Regions from separate parts of the Microbulbifer sp. JSM ZJ756 genome, predicted to be linked through region 1. Evidence: predicted binding sites of a transcription regulator. Region 1 holds the regulator's gene; the other holds the start of a gene.
What was found. Region 1 encodes LexA, which represses DNA repair genes until DNA is damaged. Its sites were predicted from a motif close to ACTGTNTNTANANACAGT; they were not measured.
Positions count from the first base shown of each region.

Region 1 (6,815 bases):
CGCAAGCTGCTCAAGAATGGACAGCCTGCACCGCCCAAAATGGATCCGGTGCCCATGCCTGAACTGCCCTGCCAGAAGGTGGAAGACCACTATATCCTGCGCGACGGTGCCTCGGGGCTTTTCCTTGCTGCCAGCCAGTTCCCCAAGAACCGCGAGACGCGGGCACCGCTGGTCAAAGAGGTGTTGCCGCACAAGGATGAGATCGATCCCAAGTACAGTTACCTGTTCTCGGCGCCCACCGAGGACGACCAGGGCCGCGATACGGTAATTCGCTTCAGTCGCAAGACCCAGGAGCAGTACGTACAGTCCGAGGAAGACGGCAAGGCCACCGGCTGGCGCGCGTTCTATCGCGATGGCAAGTGGCAGGTGGAAGCGACCAAGAAGGCGGCGACCAAGAAAGCGGCGACCAAACGCAAGCCGGCACGCAAGAAAGCCGCCGCCAAGGACAAGTAGGGTCTATGGCCAACCCCTACACCGGCAGCGTGGCCGCGGCATTGCGCAAAAGCCAGCTACTGCTTGAGTCCGCTCCCGCAGGGGGGCTGCACCAGGCTGCCGTGCAGGATGCCGTGGTGTTGCAACTGTGGCTGGCATACCGGGCGTTCCTGTGTGAGCTGGCGCACCAGCTGCAACTGGGCAGCCAGCCGGAGTCGCCGGGGCAGCTCGCCCGTGATGCTGCCTCCCGCGGTATGTCGTCTTCCGAGGCGGCCGAACTGGAGGCCCTGGCAGGGGACCCGGAGAGCTGGCTGGCGGGTATAGAAGCGGCCTGGCTGGGGTTATGGCAATTCTCCGGTAGCCGCGCCTCGCAAGGCAATGGAGCGGGCTCCCCGGCGCAGGTAATTCCCCTTCGCGACCTTTCACGGCAATCTGCCGCCCCTGACCTGGATGCCCTGCGGAACTGGCGGGAGTCGATGGTGGAGCTAATCCGGCGCCAGCGAGCGCATATGGAAGAGTATTAGCGGCCAACCCGGGGGCCGCGATCCAGCAACTGCCTGCTGCGCTCCGGCTGCAGCAGCCCTGGCCGCCCCAGGCCCGCGGGGCAGTCCGGAGCCTCCCGTACACTGATTCTACCTCCTTCCCTGTGTTACACTGCGCAAAACTTGATGTTGCAGGAGAAGCGAATGTCCTCCGAAACTTTTGAAATTATCGAACTCGCCAACGGCGATGTCGCCCTGCGCCGTGCCGGGGAGAAGGAGGATCCGCTGGTGCGTATTCATTTTTCGGACGCCAGCTCTGAATTCTTGCGCGAGCACAAGATTGCAGTGGCCCGTGCCATGTTGGAAGCCGGCATCGACGCCGTGCAGAATATTGATGAGATTGCGGCCGAATACCTCGAGGAAGAGGAATTGGAGCCTGTTAACCACACAATCCACTGATCCCCTCGCCGGGGCCGGCCAGCGGTGCGGCAACACAGCCGATGCTGCTGCTGGTCGCCCATCCAATACCCTCCAGCCCCTCACTGGGCCCACCTGATACCCATCTCGAACCGGCTGTTGAACTGTGCCAGGCCGCCGCGCCGTCCTGCCCGGGCGCACGCCAGGGGCGCAGACGCGTGTGCGTGGCTGATGCTGGTGACAGTTACGGACGGCGGCAGGTACCCGCGGGACTATACGAAACCCGCGGAATAGTGCGAAGGCGTGGGTTGCTGAGAAGATAGGGGGTTAGGCCCTGCCCAACTGGGAGGGCAGGGGGTTCGTCGTTACAGAGTGTGCCCGGGTCAGGGACTCTGCCGGATCACGCCCACGGCCAGGCCCTCAATGACAAAGTGCTTGTCGCGCATATCTACCTGAATTACATCGAATTCCTCGTTCTCCGGCAGCAGTTGCACGGTTGCCTGGTTGCCCTTGCGGCGGAAGCGCTTGACGGTTACCTCGTCCTCAATCCGGGCGACAACGATCTGCCCATTGCGTACCTGGTCAGTGCGCTGCACGGCCAGCAGGTCGCCGTCGAGAATTCCCGCATCCCGCATACTCATTCCGTGGACGCGCAGCAGGTAATCTGCCGGCGGGTGGAAGAAGTCTGTGGGCAGGTCACAGTAATCCTCGATATTTTCCTCGGCGAGTATCGGGTTACCCGCTGCTACACGACCGACGATCGGCAACCCCGGGTGATAATCGGGTATACGGATTCCGCGGGAGGCTCCCGCCACCATTTCGATGGCACCCTTGCGGGCCAGCGCCTTGAGGTGTTCTTCGGCGGCATTGGGGGATCGGAACCCCAGCTGCCGGGCAATTTCCGCGCGGGTAGGGGGATAGCCGGTTTCATCGAGGTAGGTCTTGATCAGCTCGAGTACCTGGGATTGGCGGGCCGTGAGATTGGTCATAGATTCACCTGGTCGTGTGTCTGTATTTTTATACAGTTGCTGTGATTATATACAGATTTACCCCCGGCGCAAATTCACAGCGCTGTCGTCACATACTGCTACATTGGAGGGAGAGACAGGGAAGAACCGACAAAATAACAAGCGTTGAGAAACGCGACAGAACAGGGAAAGTGGAATGTTAGATGCCAAGATGCCCGAGGCCTGGCGCGTCCTGCGTATCCAGTCCGAGCTGGTGGATGGAATAGAGCGCCTGATTGCGCTGACTGGTGCGGTGACCGTATTTGGCAGCGCGCGGTTTACCGAAGAAAGCCCGGAATATAAACAGGGAGTACGGCTCGGGGAGCTGTTGGCTGCGGAGGGAATCTCGGTAATCACCGGCGGCGGGCCGGGATTGATGGAAGCCTGCAATCGCGGGGCACACCCGCAGCCGGGGGCATCCATCGGCCTCAATATTGAATTGCCGTTCGAGCAGACGGCCAACCCATACCAGGATATCAGCCTCCACTTTCGCTACTTTTTTGTGCGCAAGTTCATGTTCGTAAAGCACGCCGTGGGGTTTGTCGGCTTGCCAGGCGGATACGGCACGCTGGACGAGCTCTTCGAGGCCCTGACCCTGGTGCAGACGCAGAAAGTCCTTCATTTCCCGATTGTTCTGGTAGGGCGCCGCTACTGGGCGGGCCTGCGCGACTGGCTGGTGGATACGGTACTGCAGAGCAAATGTATCGACGCATCCGACCTGGACCTCTTCCATGTTGTCGATACCGTCGATGAGGCGGCAGAAATTATTATCGACTACATCCGCGAGCGCGAGCAGTAGTCATTCGCTTCAGAGGGATTCATCGGTACCGCTGAAGCTCTCTCCCTCCAGGTAATCCAGCGGGTTTTGCTCTTCGGGTATGCCGGGATCGCTGGAGCTGGGGCTGTGCTCCCGTGCGGTCATGCCATAGGCGATATTGGCGTCTTCGGGTGGAGGAGCCGGAGCCAGCGGCAATACCTGCCATTGCTCCATGTCCAGCTCATCGAGGGTGCCGTCGAGGTACTGGATTTCGATTGTCCTGTGCAGGTCGTCGAGGGCGACCACCTCGAACAGTTGTCCGCTCTCCAGCATCTCGAACCAGTTGCCTATGTCAGGGTGGCTATGTGCCATGATCCTTGTCCCCTTGCGTTTGACTTCCAATCTAATGTCTGCCTGCCGCCTTCAGTACCCGCGATTTTTCGGATACAAGTGTGCTAATCTCAGCCAGATCAAAACAAGTGTTTAAATTGTTGGTTTGAATTTGTATGACCCAGACAGATACGGTCAGTCGGATTCTGGATGCCGCAGAGGTACTGTTTGCCGAACGTGGCTTCACGGAGACCTCACTGCGCACCATTACCAGTACCGCCGGGGTCAATCTCGCAGCGGTAAATTATCATTTCGGGTCAAAAAAAGAACTGATCCAGGCGGTGTTTGAGCGTTTTTTGACGCCCTTTACAGAGACCCTGGCCGCAGACCTGGACCGGCGGGTGGCTGCAGGCGAAAAGCTGGAAGTGGAGGAGCTGTTGGGTAGCCTCTTCCGCGGCGGTGTGGCGAGCCTGGCGGCGGAGGGGCGTGATCCCCAGCGGTTCATGCGCCTGCTGGGCATGGCCTATACCCAACACCAGGGCCACCTGCGTCGCTATATCGTGTCCCGCTATGGCGAGAGCTATCGTCGTTTCGCCGGCCTGCTGAGCCAGGCATTGCCGGGAATCGACCCGGTCACTTTCTACTGGCGGCTCTATTTTATGCTGGGGGCGACGATCTTTACCCTTTCGAGCTTTGATGCCATCGACGCTATCCTCAGGGAGGATTTCGACGCGCAAAGCAGCCTGCCGGAAACACTCGACCGCCTCGTGCCCGCAGCTGCGGCCATGTTGCGGGCGGATACGGAGAAGTCATAAGCGAGACTTTAGCGCCGGCGGATGCAGGCTGTACCGCCAGTGTTAAGCAATGAGGGAATAAGATGGGTGAATTGATTGGTCCGGTAATGGTTGATGTCGAGGGCACCGAGCTCACGGCAGAGGACCGGGAAGTGCTTCGCCATCCGCTGGTGGGTGGGCTGATTTTCTTTGCCCGCAACTACAGCAGTCGCGCACAGTTGCGGGCGCTTGTCACCGAGATCCGTGACCTGCGCCCGGAGATCCTGCTGGCAGTTGACCAGGAGGGCGGGCGCGTGCAGCGTTTCCGTGACGACTTTACCCGCATCCCCTCCATGCAGTTGTTGGCCGCCAATGCGGATGCGGACCAGTTGCGTGATGCGGGCTGGTTGCTGGCGGCGGAATTGCGTGCCGAGGATGTGGATTTCAGCTTTGCCCCGGTGCTGGACGCCGATGACCAGCACTGCCGCATTGTCGGTGACCGCAGTTTTGCCGCAGACCCGGCACAGGTCGCCTCCCGGGTGCGTCCTTTCATGGAGGGGATGCACGAGGCCGGCATGGCGACTACCGGAAAGCACTTTCCCGGCCATGGCCATGTGCTGGAGGACAGCCACGAAGAATTGCCTGAGGATGAGCGCACGCTGGAGGAAGTAATGGCCTCCGATGCGCTGCCCTTTATCGAGTGCATGGGGGCAGGGGAGCTGGATGCGGTCATGCCCGCACATATCCGTTTTGTTCGCGTCGACCGCAATCCGGTTGGCTTTTCCCGCCTGTGGCTGCAGCAGATACTGCGCGGTGAGCTGGGATTCGACGGTGTAATCTTCAGCGATGACCTGTCAATGGAAGGCGCGGGTGCCGCCGGTGGTTATGGGGCCAGGATCCGGGCGGCCATGGATGCTGGTTGCGATATGGGAGTGGTGTGCAATAACCGGCAGGGGGCGCTGGAATGCCTGGAGGCACTACAGGGCTTTACACCACCCCCGGAGTCTGCCGCCAGGCTCCGGCGCATGCGCGGCCAGCCCGGGGCAATGGGCTGGGAGGCACTGCAGCAGGACGAGCGCTGGCAGCGCACGCGGAGCTGGCTGGAAGACCTGCTGGCCCGTGGGGGCTGAAGTACTGCCCCGACACTGGGGGCTAATTCTGTTTTCTTCAGGGATTGGTGCTGGAAATCCCCCCGCCACCCGCGTTATTTTCCGCAACCATTGAATCTGAATATCGCTATATCAGGAGTAACCGCTGGTGGAATCTGCACAGTCGATGGTAATGGCCTGGATCGGGGACAACCGGTTCTGGATCGTCGCAATCTTTACGATCATCCTGGTGACCGCGCTGGCGGCATGGCTGTTCGGGCGCTTTGCCGCACGGCTGGAGAAGCGCGCCGAGCGTACTGTCAACGCCTGGGATGATGCGCTGGTCAAGGCGCTGAACCCACCCGGCGCAGTCCTGATCTGGCTGTTTGGCCTCACGATCGCGGCGGGGCGCGCGGGCAAGGCCACCGGGGCAGAGATATTCTCCCTGGCTGGTACGGTACGGGAAATCGGGCTGATCCTGGTCATTACCTGGTTTGCATTGCGGTTCGCCCGGACGGTCGAGCACAACCTGCGCGATCCCCGGTATATGGCCAAACCCATGGATGCGACTACGGTGCGGGCGCTGGGCAAGCTGGTGCGTGCATCCATTGTCATCACCTCGGCGATGGTGGTGATGCAGTTCCTGGGATATAGCATCAGCGGCGTGCTGGCATTTGGTGGTATTGGCGGCCTGGCGGTGGGCTTCGCGGCGAAGGACCTGCTGGCGAACTTTTTTGGCGGCCTGATGGTGTACCTGGATCGCCCGTTCAAGGTTGGGGACTGGGTGCGCTCACCGGACAAAGAGATCGAGGGCACGGTTGAGGATATCGGTTGGCGCCTTACGCGGATCCGCACTTTCGACAAGCGCCCGCTCTATATCCCCAACGCGGTTTTTAACCAGATTTCCGTGGAGAATCCCTCCCGGATGCTGAACCGGCGGATCTTTGAAACCATTGGTATCCGTTACCAGGATGCGCCTTTGATGGCGGCCATTGTGGCTGATGTAAAGGCGATGCTGCAGGAGCATCCGGAGATTGATACCAATCTGACGCTCATTGTGAACTTCAACAGTTTTGCGCCGTCCTCACTGGACTTTTTTATCTACACATTCACGAAAACCACTGACTGGATCCGCTATCACGAGATCAAGCAGGATGTTTTGCTAAAAACCCTGAACATTGTCGAACAGCATGGCGCATCCTGCGCTTTCCCGACTTCGACATTGCACGTGGCGGAGTTGCCGGCGGAGCTGCACGGGATTGGCGCACCCGAGGCGACTGGTACGGCCTAGGGCGAATCGCAGGGGAGCTTGCCTTGCCGACACGGCGCGCACACGGCCGGGGCAAGACAGGAAAAGCACAAATGTTCAGAAAAGGGGGCCTGGCCCCCTTTTTTTGTCCTTTTATTGCGCAGCTCACGAAATCTGTAGTAATTATTTCACGCTCAAACCTAGACACTGGCGTCGTTTTATCTAAGAATCAGGTAGTGTGTTCGTTGGTGAACCGGTGGACACATTGTGGTTCAGTGAG
Region 1 is NZ_JBISER010000001.1:495,314-502,128, reverse strand. Features, by position in the region: gene topA (type I DNA topoisomerase) at 1-453, shown strand, start outside; gene ACH6CX_RS02200 (DUF6586 family protein) at 459-956, shown strand; gene ACH6CX_RS02195 (hypothetical protein) at 1,119-1,373, shown strand; gene lexA (transcriptional repressor LexA) at 1,715-2,320, opposite strand; gene ACH6CX_RS02185 (TIGR00730 family Rossman fold protein) at 2,496-3,137, shown strand; gene ACH6CX_RS02180 (DUF6763 family protein) at 3,147-3,467, opposite strand; gene ACH6CX_RS02175 (TetR/AcrR family transcriptional regulator) at 3,602-4,240, shown strand; gene nagZ (beta-N-acetylhexosaminidase) at 4,303-5,328, shown strand; gene ACH6CX_RS02165 (mechanosensitive ion channel family protein) at 5,480-6,577, shown strand.

Region 2 (6,815 bases), on a different contig from region 1:
TGGCGGTGACCGGGGGTGAGCTGGACTTCGGTCCCTGGGAACAGATCTTCTACGGCGAGTTCGACGGCCGCCGGCGCAAGCGGGTGCTGGTAAAGATCATCGGCGAGTAGCCTTCGCCAGCCGCGCCGCTTCCTATACTCCAGCCCATGACCAGGAGAAACCAGGAGCGATCATGAAGCTTTACTATTCACCCGGCGCCTGTTCGCTGGCGCCGCATATCGTCGCTTGCGAGGCGGGTATCGACCTGGACCTGTGCCGGGTGGACCTGCGCAAGAAGAAGACTGAGGACGGTGATGACTTCCGCGATATCAACCCCAAGGGCTATGTGCCCGCCCTGCGCATCGATGATGGTGAGGTCCTGACCGAGGTCCCGGCCGTGGTGCAGTACCTGGCCGACCAGGCGCCGGACGCCGGGCTGGCGCCCCCCGCCGGCAGCCGTGAGCGCTACCACATGCAGGAATGGCTCAACTTTATTTCCACTGAAGTGCACAAGAGCTTTGTGCCGCTGTTCTGGAACGGCACTGATGCGGAAAAAGAGTCGGCGCGGGAGAAAATCCACCAGCGCTTCGACTTTATCGAGGACAAGCTGGGGCCGGACTACCTGATGGGCGAAAGCTTTACTGCCGCCGACGCCTACCTGTTCACCATCGCCAGCTGGCTCGAGCGCCAGCATATCGACACCGAATCCTGGCCGCGCCTGCAGGCCTACCAGGAGCGGGTGCGCAACCGTCCCGGTGTCCGTCGGGCCCTGCGTGAAGAGGGCCTGCTGGGCAACTGAGCCGTGTTGCCGGGTCAGCCGGCGGCGAAACGCCTGGGGGGCGGTTGCCGGACCTCGATTGGCTGCCGTGCCCGGGCCACGAACAGGGCCAGCAGCATTGCACTGATTGCGCAGCCGAACATGGTGCCGGCAATCGGCACCAGGGTGCCGGTGTGGAGCCCGTTGACGATGCCGCCCAGCACCCCGCCACTGATAAACAGGCTGGCGCCATAGAAGGCGTTGGCACTGCCGCTGATACGGGGGAAGAACTCCAGGTAGCAGGCCGCTGCGTTGGGCCCGGTGATGCCGATACAGGACATGGTCAGCACCAGCGGTACCATCCACAGGGACAGCTCGCGGATACCGGTCAGTGTGCCCAGAAACAGCAGGCCGCAGCCGAGGATCTGCAGGCCAATCCCCGCCAGCAGGATGCGCCGTGGCTCGAAGAAATTCAGCAGGCGGATATTCACCTGCACCATCACGATCAACCCCACCACGCAGCTGCCAAAGAACAGCGGGAAGCGGCTGGAAGGCACGCCGAAATACTCCATGAACACAAACGGCGCGGTGGTGATGTAGATAAACATGGAGCCACTGACGAAGGCCTGGGCGCCCAGGAAGCCCAGCGCCCGGCGATTGCGCAACACCTCCAGGTAGTTGCGCGCCAGCATGCGCTTGGGCGCCAGGCTGCGGCGGGCGCGGGTAAAGCGTGACACGGTTTCCGGCAGCAGCAGGCGCACCAGGATCATCATCGCGCCGCCATAGGCCAGCAGGAACACGAAGATGCCGCGCCAGCCGCCGGCCTCCAGCAGGGCGGAACCGATCACAGGTGCCATCAGTGGCGCCACCAGCATCATGGTGCTGATCATCGAGATCACCCTGGCTGCCGCCCGGCCGCTGTACAGGTCGCGCACGATTGCGGCACAGATCACCGTGGCAAAGCCGCCGCCAAAGGCCTGCAGCAACCGCAGGCCGATCAGCTGCTGTACGTTGGTGACGAACAGGATCAGCAGGGTGCAGCCGAGGTAGATGGTGAGGCCGATGGTGCCGACCGTGCGCCGCCCCCAGCGGTCGGAAAGGGGCCCGCCGGTCAGCTGCCCCAGCGCGAACCCCAGCAGGAAGCTGGAGACGGAGTGTTGCACCTGTGCCACCCCGCTGCCCAGGGAGTCGGCCATGGCCGGGATTGCCGGCAGGTAGGTGTCCAGGGAAAATGGTGTCAGCGCCACCAGCGCCGCCAGCCACAGGGCGAGCGAACGGGACGGCGCGGACTCCTCCCCGGCGGGAGTTGGATGCATAAGGTTCTCGGCACGCCGGTGGCGTCGAAGTCGGTTCAGGTGAAGGGCAGTCGCGGTTTGCGGCGCCCCGGGCCGTCAGGGCCGGGCGCATGTTAGCGGCGCGGGGGCGTCACGGCCAGCGCAGTGGTCGCCAGCGGCTCAGCGCTGGTCCTCGCGCAGGGTGTACAGCCCCTTTTTCAGCTTCAGCAGGTGCTCCTGCAGCTGGGGTCCCTTGCGCTGGGCCACGCCGATGGCGAGCACATCGATCACCACCAGGTGGGCGATGCGCGAGGACAGCGGGGTATAGATCTCGATATCCTCCTCCACGTCCACTTCCAGCGGGATGGTGGAGCGCTGGGCTACCGGCGAGCCACTGGGCGCCAGGCCGATGACGGTGCCGCCCTGCTCTTTCACCATTTCCATGGAGTGCAGCAGCGCCTTGGTACGGCCGCTCTGGGAGATGGCCACCACCACGTCACCGGGCTCCATCGACATGGCCGACATGTTCTGCATGTGGTGGTCGGAGTGGGCTGCGGTGGCCAGCTGCAGGCGGAAGAACTTGTGCTGGGCGTCACTGGCCACGGCGCCCGAGGCGCCGAAACCGAAGAACTCCACACGCTTGGCGGCGGCGATGGCGGAGACGGCCGCCTCCAGCGCCCGTGCGTCGATCTTGTCGCGCACGTTGAGCAGGGTGTCCACGGTGGAGTCGAACACCTTGCGCTTGTACTCGGCGATGGTGTCGGTCTCGGTGACCGCGATCTGGCCGAAACTGGGGCTGGAGGCCAGTTGCTGCGCCAGGTTGAGCTTGAACTCCTGGAAACCTGAGCAACCCACGGCGCGGCAGAAGCGCACCACGGTAGGCTCGCTCACCTGGGCCTCGGTAGCCAGGTCCACGATGCGCATATGGATGATCTCATCCGGGTTGGCGAGGATATACTCCGCCACCTTGCGCTCGGACTTGCGCATGGAGGACAGCTGTTCGCTGATTTTCTGCGTGACTTCCGCCGGCTTCACGGGACTTCCTTCCTTATTACAGACGCGCAGTTTAGCGGTTGCCCACGGCTGTGGCGAGCGATTGCAGGGCCCGGGCTGTTTCGTTCAGCGCCGGCACCCTGTCCCGGCTTCGGGACTGACCAAAAACCTGTTTATTTACACAGGGTTCCGGCGCCAGCTCTGGTACAATCCCGCTCCATGGACGTATCCCAGATTCTAGACCCCCTGAACGACGCCCAGCGCGAGGCGGTGGCGGCACCGCCCTGCAACCAGCTGGTACTGGCCGGCGCTGGCTCCGGCAAAACCCGCGTGCTGGTGCACCGCATCGCCTGGCTGATGCAGGTGGAGGGGGCCTCGCCCTACTCCATCCTCGCCGTGACCTTCACCAACAAGGCGGCCCGCGAAATGCGCGCGCGCATCGAGGAACTGCTGGGGGTCAACACCTTCGGCATGTGGGTGGGCACCTTCCACGGCCTGGCCCACCGGCTGCTCAAGGCCCACTACAAAGAGGCCAACCTGCCGCAGAACTTCCAGATCCTGGATTCCGATGACCAGCTGCGCCTGATCAAGCGGGTGCAGAACGACCTGGGGCTGGACGAGGCCAAGTGGCCGCCGCGGGAGACCCAGTGGTGGATAGGCGGCCAGAAGGACGAGGGATTGCGCCCGCAGTACATCCAGGCCGGCGGCGACCCCTGGCTGCAGACCATGGTGCGCATCTACTTCGCCTACGAGGAAGCCTGCCAGCGCGGCGGCCTGGTGGATTTCGGTGAACTGCTGTTGCGGGCCCACGAACTGTGGCTGAACAACGACGGCGTACTGGCCCATTACCGCCAGCGCTTTCCCCATATCCTGGTGGACGAATTCCAGGACACCAACACCATCCAGTACGCCTGGCTGCGCCTGCTGGCCGGCGACCAGTGCCACATTACCGCGGTGGGGGATGACGACCAGTCGATCTACGGCTGGCGCGGCGCCAAGATCGAGAATATCCAGCATTTCGCCAGTGACATGCGCGATGTGCAGACCGTACGCCTGGAGCAGAACTACCGCTCCACCAGCACCATCCTCAAGGCCGCCAACGCGGTGATCGAGCACAACGCCGGCCGCCTGGGCAAGGAGCTGTGGACCCGGGGCGAGGAAGGCGAGCCCATCTCCCTCTACTCTGCCTACAACGAGCAGGACGAGGCGCGCTTTATTGTCGAGCGCATCGAGCAGTGGGTGCGCGATGGCAACCCGCGCGACTCCGTCGCCATCCTGTACCGTTCCAATGCCCAGTCGCGGGTACTGGAAGAGGCCCTGTTGCGGGAAGGGGTGCCCTACCGCATTTACGGCGGCCAGCGCTTCTACGAGCGCCTGGAGATCAAGAACGCGCTGTCTTACATGCGCATGATCAGCAACCCCCACGATGACACCGCCTTCGAGCGTGTGGTGAATACCCCCACCCGCGGCATCGGCGCGCGCAGTGTCGACGCCGTGCGCGGTTTCGCCCGCGAGCACGGTTGCTCCCTGTGGGCGGCGGCGCAGCAGATGGTGGCCCAGCGGGTGCTGGCGGCGCGCGCGTCCAATGCCCTGCAGGGCTTCCTGGAGCTGGTCAACCGGCTGGCAGGCGATGCGGTGGACCGGGAGCTGGATGCCATCGCCGAGGACGTGATCGAGACCAGTGGCCTGCTGGAATTCCATGGCAAGGAAAAGGGTGAGAAGGGCCAGACCCGGGTGGAAAACCTCAAGGAGCTGGTCAGCGCCTGCCGGAGCTTCGACGGCATCGAGGTGCCGCCGGACGAGTCCGGGGTCGAGGTGGAGGAGCCCTCCCTGCTCGACCAGTTCCTCGACAGCGCCGCGCTGGATGCCGGCGAGGGCCAGGCGGACGAGTTCGAGGAAGCGGTGCAGCTGATGACCCTGCACTCGGCCAAGGGGCTGGAGTTCCCGCTGGTGTTCATGGCCGGGGTGGAGGAAAACCTGTTCCCGCACAAGATGTCGGCGCAGGAGCCGGGGCGCATGGAGGAGGAGCGGCGGCTCTGTTACGTGGGCATTACCCGTGCGATGCAGAAGCTCTATATCACCTACGCCGAGAACCGGCGCCTGTTCGGCAGCGAGACCTTCAACAGCCCGTCGCGCTTTATCGGCGAGATACCGCCGGAACTGGTGCACGAGGTGCGCCTCAAGACCGAGATCTCGCGCCCCCTGTTCAACCCGGATTATGGCAAGGTGGGACGCTTCTCCGACCCGGCGCCGGATTTCGACGACGACCTGCCGCCGCTGGCCCTGGGTGGCCGGGTGGAGCATCCCAAGTTCGGTGAGGGCACCGTGGTGCAGTTCGAGGGCAGCGGTCCGCGGGCCCGGGTGCAGGTCAATTTTGACGATGCCGGCAGCAAGTGGCTGGTGGTAGCGATGGCCAAGCTGCAGCCGTTGTAGTTTCGGGAGCCGGCCCGCCATCCCGGCGCGGGCCGGGATTTGACAGCAGCACCGGGTGACTCTTGCACGTAACTTTGCCAGTATCCCCACTGGCGAAGATCGAAAACCCGACAATAAAAAACATGAAAAAAATTAACTGGTATCCCCCCGTCATCCTCGGCCTGTTGGCCCTGCTGGTCATTACCTTCGGCGCGCTGGTGGTCTCCCGCTCGGAACAGGGCCCGGCCCGGCAGTTCACCGAGGACGGCAGTCGCGAGACTTTCGAGTGGAAGCTTGTCACCACCTGGCCGAAGAACTTTCCCGGCCTCGGCAGTGCGCCGGAGCGCTTTGCCCGCACGGTGGAGGCGATGTCCGACGGGCGTCTGAAGATCAAGGTATACGGTGCCGGGGAGCTGGTGCCGGCGATGGGGGTATTCGGTGCGGTGTCCGAGGGCGCTGCCCAGGTGGGCCACGGCGCGGCCTATTACTGGAAGGGCAAGGTGCCGGCGGCACAGTTCTTTACCGCCGTGCCCTTCGGCCTCAATGCCCAGGAGATGAACGGCTGGCTGCACTACGGCGGCGGCCGCGAACTGTGGGAAGAACTCTATGCGCCGTTTGACCTGATCCCCATGGCCGGGGGTTCCACCGGCGTGCAGATGGCGGGCTGGTTCAACAAGGAGATCAACTCGGTAGAGGACCTGCAGGGCCTCAAGATGCGTATCCCGGGCCTCGGGGGCGAGGTACTGAACCGGGCCGGTGGTACCGCCGTCACCATTCCCGGCGGCGAGCTTTACACAGCCCTGCAGACCGGCGTCATCGATGCCACCGAATGGGTCGGCCCCTACAATGACCTGGCCTTCGGTTTCCACCAGATCGCCGAGTACTACTACTACCCCGGCTGGCACGAGCCCGGCTCGATCCTCGAGATCATCGTCAACAAGACCGCGTTCCAGAAGCTGCCGAAAGACCTGCAGGCAATCGTGCGCGTGGCCGCCCGCGACGCCAACCAGGATATGCTCGATGAGTACACCGCGCGCAACAACCGCGCGTTACAGGAACTGGTGAAGGAGCACGGTGTGCAACTGCGGCGCCTGCCGGACGAGGTGCTGGCGCACCTGAAGAAGGTAAACCGGCAAATCCTGGAGGAGACCGCAGCCGAGGACCCCCAGTTCGCGCGGGTCTACGAGGCCTTCAAGGAATTCAGGGACGATGTGATCCCCTATCATCGCATCAGCGAAGAGGCTTATTACCAGACCAGAGCCATTAGCGCGGATTAAAAAAACGGGGCCCTGTGGCCCCGTTTTTTGATTACCGTAATGAATCAGTAATCATAAGCACCTGCAGATGTTTCAGGCTTTATGCCTTCTGCTCTATCGGCCACCATTACCTCGGTAGTCAAC
Region 2 is NZ_JBISER010000003.1:296,076-302,890, forward strand. Features, by position in the region: gene ACH6CX_RS07540 (secondary thiamine-phosphate synthase enzyme YjbQ) at 1-110, shown strand, start outside; gene gstA (glutathione transferase GstA) at 173-778, shown strand; gene ACH6CX_RS07550 (multidrug effflux MFS transporter) at 793-2,052, opposite strand; gene hexR (transcriptional regulator HexR) at 2,191-3,045, opposite strand; gene uvrD (DNA helicase II) at 3,223-5,436, shown strand; gene ACH6CX_RS07565 (TRAP transporter substrate-binding protein) at 5,559-6,692, shown strand; gene groL (chaperonin GroEL) at 6,737-6,815, opposite strand, start outside.
Region 2: a site for LexA is predicted at 3,172-3,189, ahead of uvrD (DNA helicase II). Genes of this name have one in related genera too.